Regions from separate parts of the Peribacillus sp. YIM B13472 genome, predicted to be linked through region 3. Evidence: riboswitches for the same ligand, from Rfam matches in the RefSeq annotation. Region 3 holds a riboswitch; each other region holds the start of a gene.
What was found. Region 3 has a riboswitch for cyclic di-AMP ahead of ACFX4I_RS23160 (TrkH family potassium uptake protein). Riboswitches for the same ligand answer to the same signal wherever they lie in the genome.

Region 1 (4,271 bases), on a different contig from region 3:
CAAAAACCTCCAATCATAGCAAATTAAGTAGAGGCTAGCGCGACGACCAAAAAAGGATTAATCTCCCATGAGTGCTACCCATGGAGGATGCGACAGTCGGTGGTACACCGTGGTCGTCGGAGTCAGACTAACGTATGGGCGGAAAGGCACCATAGTTCAAAGACCTTCTTCGCCAGCGATTAAAACATTATCGACATAGAGACCAATTTTCATTCTCTGTGGTGAAACGCTGATTTTTTGCGCTTCATGGATGGCTAACGGGTGCGTTAGCGCCATAAGAAGGCCGCCAATTGGCGGCCTTTTAAATGCGATCATTAAACAAGTCATACATTCCAGCCAAAACCTAAAAATGTCCTTATGCAACTCCCATGAAAATTAAAAATACTCAAAATCTAAAGTAAAGCAAATAAAGACCCAGTAAAAAGATAATAAAAAAAGGCAGCCTTTGAGTGGTCATTATAGAATTAGTTAAAACAAAATTAATCGATCTTCCTTCTTCTTAGATTAAATGCAATAAGGATTAATCTCTCATGAGTGCTACCCCTATAAAGCGCGCCAGTCGGTACACCGTGGGTGTCGGAGTCAGACTAACGTATGGGCGGAAAGGCACCATAGTTCAAAGACCTTCTTCGCCAGCTATTAAATATTATGTACTTTGAAACCACATTGTTATTCGCTGTGGTGCAGCACCGATTTTGCGATGCATGTGTGGCTAACGGGGTGTTTAGTTTAAGTAAAACCCAATGTAATGAAAAATTTGTATACAATCTATTAATCTAAAATATATATAAATTTTACAAAAAAATGATAATTCATGTAATTTAAACAGTATTATTTGATGGTTTCTAAGTACCTATCTAAGTCTTTATCCAGTATAAAAACTTCAATTCTTTCACCTGTTTTAGTGCTAATATCACTATGGGAGGAAAGAACTTTACATCCAGTTTGATCTTCAACTATTTTTTCGTAATCCTTGGTGTACATTTCACGAAGAAGCGAGCGCATTTTTTTTACAAGTTTTTTGCCGGAATTGTGACTGACAAGATGCTTTTCTTCCACAGTCAGGACACCTTTAAAACGAGTAATCAACATGTCATTAATTATATATGTTTTTGCTTCCTGTGGTCCTCTGCCTATCAGATCACGCTGGAACTTAATAAATGCTGCACTTATTTCTGCTTCAAGTTTCTTTTTTGGATTTAACATAATGCCTCCATTTTATCTCGGGAATTTATGGGATTTATCATAATACCCAACCTTAGTTATTGTCAATGTAAGTTTATAAACCTATAAAAAATTTGTAATCACTAGAATTATTAAGCAAAGTTAGTTTTTTCTGACTAATTTGGCCTAAAATGACTGTATATGGTCGATTTTGAATTAATATCGTGATTTTATGAGGTTTACAAACATTTAATGATGAGCGTAGAATAATCCACATAAATAACAATTTGATATCGGCCAAATCTCAAGAAATTGAGAACGGAGGACCCACTATTTTTGGGGTTAATTCTGCATTTGCAGAAGGGATGAGATACTCTTTCGCCATCCTACCCGTCAGCTAACTTCGTCGGCTAAAGCGAAGGAGGTCATAAGACCACCTTAATTCAGGAGGCTTTTTTTGTTATGTTTGTAGCAAAATAGCAACCTGTCATTTCCGTAGGTCTTTTTATTATGCCTATAAATGAAAAGGTTTCTTGGAAGACAGATCGCACAGAGCGCTGTAAAGCTTGCTGGGTGATAAGTAGACCAATGAGTACTTTTTCTCCAATTTTATATGTTTGCTTTGCAATTCATCCAATAACCGATGCGTGAATGTATTAATTAACGCTGGGGATATGGATAGCTACTGCATGGCTGCATACATGGGGAAAGAGTAAGCATTGGTCTATTTTTTATGTTTTCAACTGGCAGGCTTCTCTTCCCCAGAAAGAATGCAGATTGAAAATAAATAAGAGAAAGTACAAATGGGGTGAAATTGTATGGGGAAAGTACTGCTTGTTGGAAAAGGAAAATTATTCAAATTTGTAAAGGAAAGTATAGGGGCCACCCACACGGATACAAGTAACGTAGAATCTGTAGACTATGATGAAGAATGGTTTAAGCCTACAAGGAACCTGAAGGAATGTGATGGAATAATGGTTCAAAACTCAGAGCAGGATAACTGTGTTTATCTATTCCCTAATTCTCTGTTTGATGGAATTAATCTTGTGAGATTATTTTCAGAGTTCAAATCTTTGAGGTTGTTTGTTGTCACTCATGATCAACAATATTCTAGTCTATATAAAAAAATGGGAGCTGATTTTGTCATCTTCAGTAAACCAGAATGTTACAGCTATAACTGGCTGCTAACAAGTGGAACCTAGTTTCTTTAAGAAACTCATAGGGGGTGAGTACATTTTAATTGTTTGAAATTTTTATAGTTTGGAAGGAGAGACGTCAATGGATCTTATATCAGTTTCACTTACAGCTTTTTCATTCTTATCATTTTTTGGATTTATCCATTTTTGTAACAAAGTTATAGAAGAAAAAGGAGAGTAGAAACGATGTTTTTATTATTTATTGTTGGAGCACTTTCGTTGTATTTAATTCATGCTTTAATTTACCCGGAAAAATATTAATAGCTACAAAACGGAGGAAATGCAAATGGATTTTTTACAAATCGGTCTGGTATTGGCACTCGTCATTATTCTGGCAATACCACTGGCGAAATATTTAGCTAATGTTTATTCCCTTGAAACAACAAAACAAGATCGGATGTTTGGATGGTTAGAAAGGGGCATTTATAAATTATCTGGTATTAATACCGGTGATATGAACTGGAAGCAATATGTAAAGGCACTACTATTGAGTAATTTAGTCATGTTTATTATTTCGTACATGATACTTCGCTTTCAAGTAGTTTTACCAGGTAATCCTAGTAAGATAGACAACATGGATCCATTATTGGCATTCAATACTGCTGTAAGCTTCCTCACCAATACCAATTTACAGCACTACAGCGGGGAATCGGGACTTTCTTATTTATCGCAAATGGTCGTCATCATATTTTTGATGTTCACGACACCGGCTACCGGTCTTTCGTTATGTATGGCTTTTTTCAGAGGCCTGACCGGGCAGCGCAGTATGGGAAATTTTTATGTGGATTTAATTCGTTCCATCACCCGGGTACTACTGCCGTTATCTATCTTAATCGGTCTTGTCCTAGTATCTCAAGGGGTTCCGCAAACCCTTGATCCTACGGCCATTGCAACTACATTGGAAGGTGCGAAGCAGAATATTGCACGTGGGCCAGTGGCTGCGTTAGAGTCTATTAAACATTTAGGGACAAATGGCGGTGGATTTTTTGGTGTCAACTCGGCCCATCCCTTTGAGAATCCTAATGGTTTCACCAATATAATAGAGATTTTATCCATGTTTCTGATACCTGCTGCTCTTCCCTTAACGTTTGGGTATATGGCAAAAAACAAGAAACTAGGTTGGATTCTTTTTTCAGCAATGGGATTAATGTTCCTTGTGTTCTTAGGTGTTACGTATTTCAGCGAACAAAATGGAAATCCATCATTGGAGAGAATAGGGATTTCTCAAGAGAATGGAAGTATGGAAGGCAAGGAGGTGCGGTTTGGAATTGCACAGAGTGCCCTTTTTACAGCCGTTACGACAGCAGCTACTACAGGTACAGTTAATAATATGCATGATACGCTTACTCCACTTGGCGGATTAGTGCCATTGGCAGAAATGATGTTGAACTGTGTGTTTGGCGGTGATGGAGTGGGGACGGTTAACATCCTTATGTACGCAATAATGGCAGTATTCATTGCCGGGTTGATGGTTGGACGAACGCCGGAGTTTTTAGGGAAGAAAATTGCAGGCAGGGAAATGAAACTAATAGCCATTACCATTCTTCTACATCCATTAATCATCTTAGTTCCGTCAGCTATTGCTTTAGCTACACAAATGGGCACTTCAGCTATTTCTAATCCGGGTTTTCATGGAATTTCGCAAGTTGTTTATGAGTTTACCTCTTCGGCAGCTAATAATGGTTCCGGATTTGAAGGTTTAGGGGATAACACTCCATTTTGGAATATATCCACCGGCTTAGTTATGCTGTTTGGCCGTTACTTTTCTATGATTGCACTAATCGCTGTAGCAGGTTCTTTACTTACAAAGAAACGAGTTCCAGAGACGATTGGAACGTTTAAGACAGATAATAGCACTTTCCTGGTCATTCTCTTGGCAACGGTAATAGTTATTGGGGCTTTGACATTCTT
Region 2 (4,271 bases), on a different contig from region 3:
TATTATAGTAAAAAATATAGAATTGGAGGAATTGATCATGGATAAAGTTAAAAAAAGCTTTTATCATTCATTCTTTTCACGGGACCGCTTCCCCTGATGCAACTAAAAGATTAAGTCTATGGCAATCAGAGAAATACGCATTCGAAAAATGTTTATATCAGGATGATTCAATCCTTGATATGGGATGCGTTACAGGAAGAACCACCTTCGCACTATATAAAAAAGGATTCCAAAATATAACGGGAATCAATCTAACTCCTGACATGCTTACTGAAGCCGAAAAAATAGCCATGAATATAACACATGGACATCCCCTTTATCCTTGGAGATGCAACGAACCTCCCTTTTCAACGACTCATCATTCGAAAAAGCAATCTTCGCTTTTAATGATTTAATGCAAATTCACCAGCAAAAAACCGCACATTGGCTTTAAAAGAAATCAACCGTATTTTAAAACCAGAAGGACTCTTCATTTTCACAACACATGACCGGGATAAAAACGAAAATCATCTGAACTTCTGGGAACAAGACGAAATGATTCGGTGTGGAGGCAAATAAGATGAAAGGCTTTATGAGTTTGGGATATTTTGATATCCGGAAAGACTTAAGAAGATACTTACCTCCATATCCCTACTCAACTTGAATGAAGGAAACAGGGTTTACAGTCATCGAGAGCTTTTACCGAAGTGAAATATTCCATGAAAACGATGATGTCAACGTTTTCTCTTCCGATTGCCGCTTCTGGATCGCCCACCGGAAGAGAAAGCGCATTTTAATTCAAAAAAAAAAAATCCAGAGTGACATTTCACTCTGGATTTTTTTATTAAGAAACTTGCTCTAATTCTTTTTTGGAAGGAGGGTTGAATTGACCTTCCCATTTAGAGATGACGATTGCTGCAAGTGAATTACCGATAACGTTTACTACTGTACGTCCCATATCAAGAATACGGTCGATACCGGCAATAAATGCTAGACCTTCAATAGGAATACCGACAGTTCCCAATGTCGCTAAAAGAACTACGAAAGATACACCCGGTACACCCGCAATCCCCTTGGACGTGATCATTAACACTAGCATTAGCGTAATTTGCTCATACGCGCTTAAATCGATTCCGTACATTTGAGCGATGAAGATAGCTGCTAACGCTTGGTATAATGTAGAACCATCAAGGTTAAAGGAGTATCCAGTCGGAATAACAAATGTAGCAATATGTTTCGGACAACCCGCTTTCTCCATTTTTTCCATGAGTTTCGGAAGAACCGCTTCTGAACTTGCAGTAGAGAAAGCAAGAATCAATTCTTCTTTTAGAAGTTTAATCAACGTAAAGATATTGAATCCGACAAATTTCGCAATAAGACCAAGAATGACTATTACAAAGAAAATCATTGTTCCGTATACAGAAAGCGCTAACTTTCCTAGCGGAATTAAAGATTCCAAACCGAACTTGGAGATCGTCACACCGATTAGTGCAAATACACCGATAGGAGCGAATTTCATGACCATGTTAGTTAGGTAGAACATTCCTTCAGCTGTACCTTGGAAGAAGCGGAATACTGGTTTACCCTTTTCACCGATGGCTGCAATACTAAGCCCAAACAACACGGAGAAGAAAATGATCGCTAGCATATCGCCTTGTACCATAGCTTGAACTGGATTGGATGGTACAATGTGAACGAGTGTATCCACGAACGATTCATGCTGCTTAGTTTCTGCTGTATCCACATATGTTGAGATATCAGTTTGTTCCAGATTATCCATATTCACACCAGCACCAGGCTGGATGATATTCGCTGAAATTAAACCAACAGCAATCGCTATCATAGTTACTACAACAAAGTATGATAATGATTTAGCACCCAGTTTACCTACCGCTTTCAAATCACCTACACCAGCAACTGCAACGATAAGGCTTGAAACGATGATCGGCACTACAATCATTTTAATCATTCGTAGGAAAATGTCTCCGAATGGTTGTAAAAAGTTTTGGGCCGTCTCGTTACCATAAAAAATGGCACCAACGATAATCCCTAAAATTAAACCAATGAAAATTTGGCTAGCTAAACTTAATTTGAATTTCTTCATTTACTTTCCTCACCTTCCATAAAGTCTTTGATGCAAAAACATTTTTGTCTCGGTAAGGGAAACAAGATACTAATAAAAGAAAGTAATTTTTCTTTTTTGAAAAACTCTGTCTTTACGCCGAAAAAAAAGACACTTCATGTGTCGATTTCTTATTGGCGTGAATATTCACACATGTTCCCTTAAAGACGCTGACGAGGTTAGCTGTCGGGTTAGGAATTGGAAACACAAAGCCCTTTCATTTCTGAATTCACCCCTAGCGGATAATATCCACAAAAATGGGTCCCCCGTTCTTGGAATAAGATTAAGCGAGTTAACTTATAATAAAATATTATACTAAAAATGATAATCTGTAAATATTTATTCGCATCCGTACTTGAAAAAATCTTTAAATATGTCTGAATATTCTGTATTAATGGCTATTGTATCTATTATTACTCTTCCCGATTTTTAATCACATAAAGTTATATTGATATAATTACTAAATAATTTGACATCACCTCTCTTGTTGAAGGAACAGTTATTTTTCCAAAATGCCAAGTAACAGATATCTTACTTTTTCCCTAGAGGTGAATTTTTTATAAGTTGCAACTTTCACTTTTTCAAATTGAATCGGAGTAATAAAATTAGAATGGTTCTTCGCTGCCACATTCGGCTTCATCAGGATGACGTCACCTACTGACGGTCCCTTTATGATTTCTTGCTTTCCTTCTGCTTTAAGCCCTTTTGTAATATAATGTTTATCCACATATCCTTTTTTAGTCAATTTGTAAATATAAGGCTGTTTTTGGTAATGTACCGCCTCTATAGGAACGGAGGGTACACCTGCTTTCTCATTGGTTATTACTGTAAGATCCACTTTGGATCCCACCAACAAAGGTTCCGTTTCTTCGCCTTCCGGCTCGATTAAAGCCTGAAATGGAAATCTGTTATCTTTTTTTAACGACGGCTCTTCAGCTGGATAGGAATGGATACGGCCTATCGTTCCTTTCAATGCCTTTTTTGAATCAGAGGAACTTGCTTTTATAGTCATGCCCACTTCAGCCTTTTTCATTTCCTCTTCGGAGAATTCCCCTTCAATTGCCATATTTGTTGAAACAATGGATATGATGGGATTATTCAGGTTTTTATTGATATTTTTAACTACACCATCAGCCTCGCTCGTCGTCACGATCGCATTGGACTGCTCCTCAATTGAACTTAATTTAGCATCAAGCATTTTCACTTTTTCATTCAAACTGTTTCTTTCCAGTTCCTGCTTGTACATTTCTTGCTCAATGTTACTTTTAATAAGATCCGTCGAGCTTGTTTTTAAATCAATACTCAAGTTTTTTTCCACCGATTCATCAATGGCCGCTTTTCCAGAATCACTGGCCAGGGTCCCTTGATAAGACCTCAACTTGCCTATGTATTCTTCAATCCCTGCAATTTCTCCCTCTGCTGCCGTTTTCTCCGCTTCTAAATCCGCTTTTAGCGCATCAAGTTCGGTCGTCGTATACTCAAACAACGAGGAGCCAGCCGTAATCGCATCGCCTTCATTTACAAGGAATTTCTTAAAATCATTTTTCTTGGTATCGAAATAGATATCAAACTCTTCTACAGGTTTAATTACCCCATTTGTTTGAATAGTATCCGTAATTGTATCTTTTTTTACCTTTGTCCAGGTTTCAACGAAAACAGTTCGTTCCACTTTGCTTTCATTTTTTTCAAGAAGGTATATGTTAACGGTTATTAAGACTATCGACGCAATCGAGACCGCTGCTATTTTCCATTTTCCGCTCATTCTTTTCACCCGCCTTATACAAATACGCCTACTTGGATGTATGCTAAAAAGGCTTTAACAAACCATGTGGCCAGATAGAATAGAACAATCATTAAAAGGACCAAATAATTATTTCGTTCTGAAAATTGCTTTAAATAAAAATATTGCAGAGCAATAATAAGAAATTGAAAAATGGTGATTTCGCTGAAAAAGTGAATGAAATAATCACTTCTGAGAAAATACTGACTGATGATCCCCAATGAAAAAGGATTGGCATCGCTGCCTATATCCATTAAAACGAATAGAGGAATCAGTAATATTTTTTCCAACAATTGCAAGCCAAAAAGAATCATTTGAACGATGACCAATTTTATATATGGGATATCAGTAACGATCCAAAAGAATAGAGCTGCTAAAAATATGTATATG
Region 3 (4,271 bases):
GAAGTGATGGAGTGGTTTACGGAAGCGAATCATAGATATGCCAATAAAATCATGAAAGCCCAACAGGCAACGATCGATGAATTGAGCACGCCCATCATTTCCCTTAAAGATAACACGGCTTTGCTTCCCTTGATAGGCGATATTGACACGACGAGGGGCATGTCCTTGCTTGAAAACACATTACAAAAATGCGCTGAAAAAAATGTCACAAGGCTTTTCATTGACCTATCGGGCGTTCATGCAATTGATGGTGCATCCGCTCACCAGCTGTCACAATTGATTGAATCCTTACATTTGATCGGTATTCAAACAACCGTTTCAGGACTTCGGCCGGAAATAGCCATAACTGCCGTTAAGCTTCAACTGCCTTTTGATAAAGTGACGATAAAGTCCACTCTTGCCCAAGCAATCGGTACGATAAAATAATACATACATATCCAGGGCAGAGGGGTGCTCGTTATAAATATCAGAGAGAAGACCTCCATATGGCGGTCTTCTCGCATGGATAAGTGATGCTGCATTCAAAATGGGTACCGGGCTCCACAATGCAAGAGCCGGAACCGGCTGGATTATTCAATATTGGCAAAGACGGCTAGATCTTCTTTATTGCCAACCACTAAAAGCATATCTTTTTCATGGATTTCCAATTCCGGTGAGGGTGCTATGATAATTTCTCCATTACTCACGATGGCAATGACGCTGATATTATATTTTGCACGCAAATCTAGCTCCCTGAGGCTTTTTCCCTTCATGCTCATGGGGAGGATGATTTCCTCGATATTGTATTCTTTAGAAAGCTCTATATAGTTCAGCATGTTAGGGGAAAGGAGCTGATTCGCGACTCGTTCCCCCATATCCCGCTCAGGATAGATGACCCAGTCGGCCCCGACTTTAGTGAGCACCTGACCGTGATTTTTATTAAGTGCTTTGGCAATGACCTTATCGACCCCAAGCTCTTTTAAAAGCAAGGTAGTTAAAATGCTCGATTGCATGTCATTTCCAATGGCTACGATAACACAATCGAAATTACGGATTCCGATTGACCTCAATGTCTCTTCTTCAGTCGTATCCGCCATGATCGCATGGGTAACGCTCAGCTCCGCACTCTCGACTCTTTCCTCGTTGACATCAATACCCAATACCTCTTGGCCAGCCGTATATAATCTATGGGCCACACTGGTTCCGAATCTGCCTAGACCGATCACGGCATATTGTCGTTTTCCCATCTTTTACACTCCTTCATTTATAATTAACCAATCATGATTTTTCCTTTTGGACGTCGGAAAGAATCTGGTTTGCGCCTCATAGCGATGGCAAAGGCCAAAGTCAAAGGACCCACACGGCCTGCAAACATCGTGAAAATGATGAGCATCCGGCCAACCGGTGATAATTCGGGGGTCAAACCCATTGAAAGTCCCACGGTGGCAAATGCTGAAGTGGCTTCAAATAAAATCATCAAGAAGTCACTTCCGCTTTCAGTGATGGTCAGCAGAATGGAGATGATTGAAACCATGAATACGCCAATGAATGTAACGGATAATGCTTTAAAGATCGTTTCACTCACGATGCGGTGACGGAATAATACCACATCACCCTTTCCTTTAATCTGTGACCAAACCGTTCCGACAAGCGTTGCCAATGTAGTCGTTTTAATCCCGCCACCAGTCGATCCGGGTGAAGCCCCGACGAACATCAAGAAAATGATGAGCAGTAATGTAGGCTGAGTTAAATCAGGGATATTCAACGTATTGGAGCCTGCCGTCCGTGGTGAAACCGATTGAAATAGAGATGACAGCATTTTACCCATGAAAGATAAAGGCTGCAATGTCTTGGCATTGCCGAACTCGAATAAAAAGATTAAAATTGCGCCGGCAATCGTAAGTGCCAAGCTAGTCGTCAGAACAACCTTAGTATGTATGGATAAACGATGGATATTCCGATATTCGTATAGTTCATTCATCACGATAAAACCTATTCCCCCAAACGTGATGAGGAAGACGACCGTAAGGCTTACGAAGGGATCCGATACATAAGGGGTCAAACTCTTGAATTCACCCATTAAATCAAAGCCAGCATTATTGAAATTCGATATGGAATGAAATACCCCGTAATAGATTGCTTTTCCGATTGGCATGTCAAAAGAAAAGCGAATCGATAAAATAAGGGCACCCATGCCCTCAATGATGGCCGTGAAAATTAAAAGCCGTTTAACTAACCTGACTACACCTGCCATGGATAGATTATTTAAGGACTCCTGCAAGAGTAACCTGCCTTTTAAAGAAATCTTTTTGCCTAAAAGGAAAAAGAAAAATGTCGCAAATGACATAAACCCTAAACCGCCTATCTGAATCAGTGTTAAGATGACCAACTCACCAAAAGTGGTGAAGGTCGTTCCTGTATCCACTACGACCAGTCCTGTTACACATGTAGCGGAAGTCGAGGTGAATAAAGCATCCAGAAAAGAAAGACCATTGCCATTTTCAGTGGAAATCGGCAGGGTTAATAAATAGGCCCCAATAAGTATCAGGATGGCAAAGCCGAGTACAAGTATTTTTGGCGGATCCAATAAATTTTTTGACATTTTCAAATGATCATCCCTACCCATAAAAAAATTGTGTGAAACTGTATGATATTTTAATCATAAATCTGCTTTCCTCTTTTTAAAGGCATAATAAAAAGACCTGCGAAAACATCGAATGGCTTTATTGCCACAAAAAGCGTGCAAAAAAGCTCCCGAAATAGGCGGTCTTATGACCTCCTTCGCTTTAGCCGACGAAGTTAGCTGACGGGTAGGATGGCGAAAGAGCTGATCTCATCCCTTCTGCAAGGCAGAATTAACCCCCATTGATTGGGTCCTCCGTACTCAATTCCCTTGAGTTTAGGCCGAAATGCATTAAATTGATAAACGTATTCTACTCCCATGTTTTAGCAGTTGTAAACCCCTAAATCGTAAAAAAATATTTCTTTAATAAGACTGAAAATTTACGGTTTATTTACATTTTAAAAACGTATTGACAAATATTAGTTAGCACATTATGATAGGTTCGATTAATCTGATTATGATAACCAGCATTGATGTACTTTATTCAATACTTTCAAGCAGAACACGCTATTGCCAATCAAGATTTGTACTATATATATTATGTTTCTTTTGTAAATGATAAAGAAAAAAAGCATTGCATTCGTATTTAAAAAATTCAATACATTTTATTAAAAAGGCGGGCAATTATGGAGAAGACGTTCAATAGATATGTTATTAATGCTACAGGCAAGGGTGGCCAGACATATTTAACACAATGCCAGGATAAAGATGCACTAAGGAAATGGATAGCCGATCATGAGGATCAAATCATCATGGATGAGTTAAGGATAACGGATAAGAAAAAGAATCCGTTTTTAAAATTGTTTTCCCTAAGGTAAATTAACTGAATCCAACATTCATTAGCGGTATTCAATTATGTAATCCCTGTGTGCTATCCGGGAACGCTGAGCGAAAAATCCATATCTTGTTTTGCTTTTAAACTCATTTATTTTAAATGAGTTTTTTTGCTATGAGCATCTCTAAGGGCAGGTATTATTCCGTTGGTAATATAGGAGCGGAGGACAAAATGTAATCAGATTTAAAGGCATGTTGATGGAACATGCCTAATGAATCGTTCATTGGATGAATGTATGCAATTGGCTGATGAAGTTCAAGATTTGAAAATGGATTTTCGCCATTTCTTCCACCGTTTGCTCTTCAAGATTCTCCAGCCACTCCTGTATCACCCCTAAAATCGCCGATGTCAGGAAGGCGTGCATATACTTGCGGAACGCTTCATTTTTAGCTGCTGGATGCTGGCTGATCAAACGCTCCAATAGTACTTCACCGAATACGCGCTTTATTTTTTTTGCAAAAGAAGGATCGCCCTGATCACCAAGAATGGCCCTCAAAGCGTGGGCATGTTCACTGATGAATTGAAAAATCGCTACGAAGGGCGGGTAAAGCTGTTTTTGATGAAGAGCCATAAAAGCCTCTTTCGGCAAAATGGCAGTAATTCGAGTTTGAAGTTCATTTAACAATTCCTGCTGTAAGTGATCCATCAATTCATATTTATCTGTGTAATGCAAATAGAATGTGCCCCGATTAATGTTGGCGCGCTCTGCAATTTTCTTCACTGATACATGTGAGAATCCTTCTGTTTCAACGAGTGCAATAAAATGATGTTGTATCTGCATCTTCGTCTTTTGTACCATATCCTCATGAATCGATGCCATGGAATGTCTCCTTC

Region 1: linked by a shared signal. The riboswitch ahead of ACFX4I_RS25155 (hypothetical protein) and the one ahead of ACFX4I_RS23160 (TrkH family potassium uptake protein) in region 3 are both predicted to bind cyclic di-AMP.
Region 2: linked by a shared signal. The riboswitch ahead of ACFX4I_RS24085 (cation:dicarboxylate symporter family transporter) and the one ahead of ACFX4I_RS23160 (TrkH family potassium uptake protein) in region 3 are both predicted to bind cyclic di-AMP.

Annotation. Positions count from the first base shown of each region.
Region 1 is NZ_JBHZPG010000054.1:13,367-17,637, reverse strand. Features, by position in the region: gene ACFX4I_RS25165 (hypothetical protein) at 157-327, opposite strand; gene ACFX4I_RS25160 (Na-translocating system protein MpsC family protein) at 832-1,206, opposite strand; cyclic di-AMP (ydaO/yuaA leader) riboswitch at 1,450-1,591, shown strand; gene ACFX4I_RS25155 (hypothetical protein) at 1,983-2,366, shown strand; gene ACFX4I_RS25150 (potassium-transporting ATPase subunit F) at 2,547-2,621, shown strand; gene kdpA (potassium-transporting ATPase subunit KdpA) at 2,647-4,271, shown strand, end outside.
Region 2 is NZ_JBHZPG010000047.1:24,160-28,430, forward strand. Features, by position in the region: gene ACFX4I_RS24080 (class I SAM-dependent methyltransferase) at 180-395, shown strand; gene ACFX4I_RS24085 (cation:dicarboxylate symporter family transporter) at 824-2,083, opposite strand; cyclic di-AMP (ydaO/yuaA leader) riboswitch at 2,255-2,401, opposite strand; gene ACFX4I_RS24090 (efflux RND transporter periplasmic adaptor subunit) at 2,601-3,863, opposite strand; gene ACFX4I_RS24095 (hypothetical protein) at 3,878-4,271, opposite strand, start outside.
Region 3 is NZ_JBHZPG010000042.1:20,336-24,606, reverse strand. Features, by position in the region: gene ACFX4I_RS23170 (STAS domain-containing protein) at 1-426, shown strand, start outside; gene ACFX4I_RS23165 (potassium channel family protein) at 570-1,226, opposite strand; gene ACFX4I_RS23160 (TrkH family potassium uptake protein) at 1,250-2,581, opposite strand; cyclic di-AMP (ydaO/yuaA leader) riboswitch at 2,753-2,895, opposite strand; gene ACFX4I_RS23155 (hypothetical protein) at 3,229-3,420, shown strand; gene ACFX4I_RS23150 (TetR/AcrR family transcriptional regulator) at 3,658-4,257, opposite strand.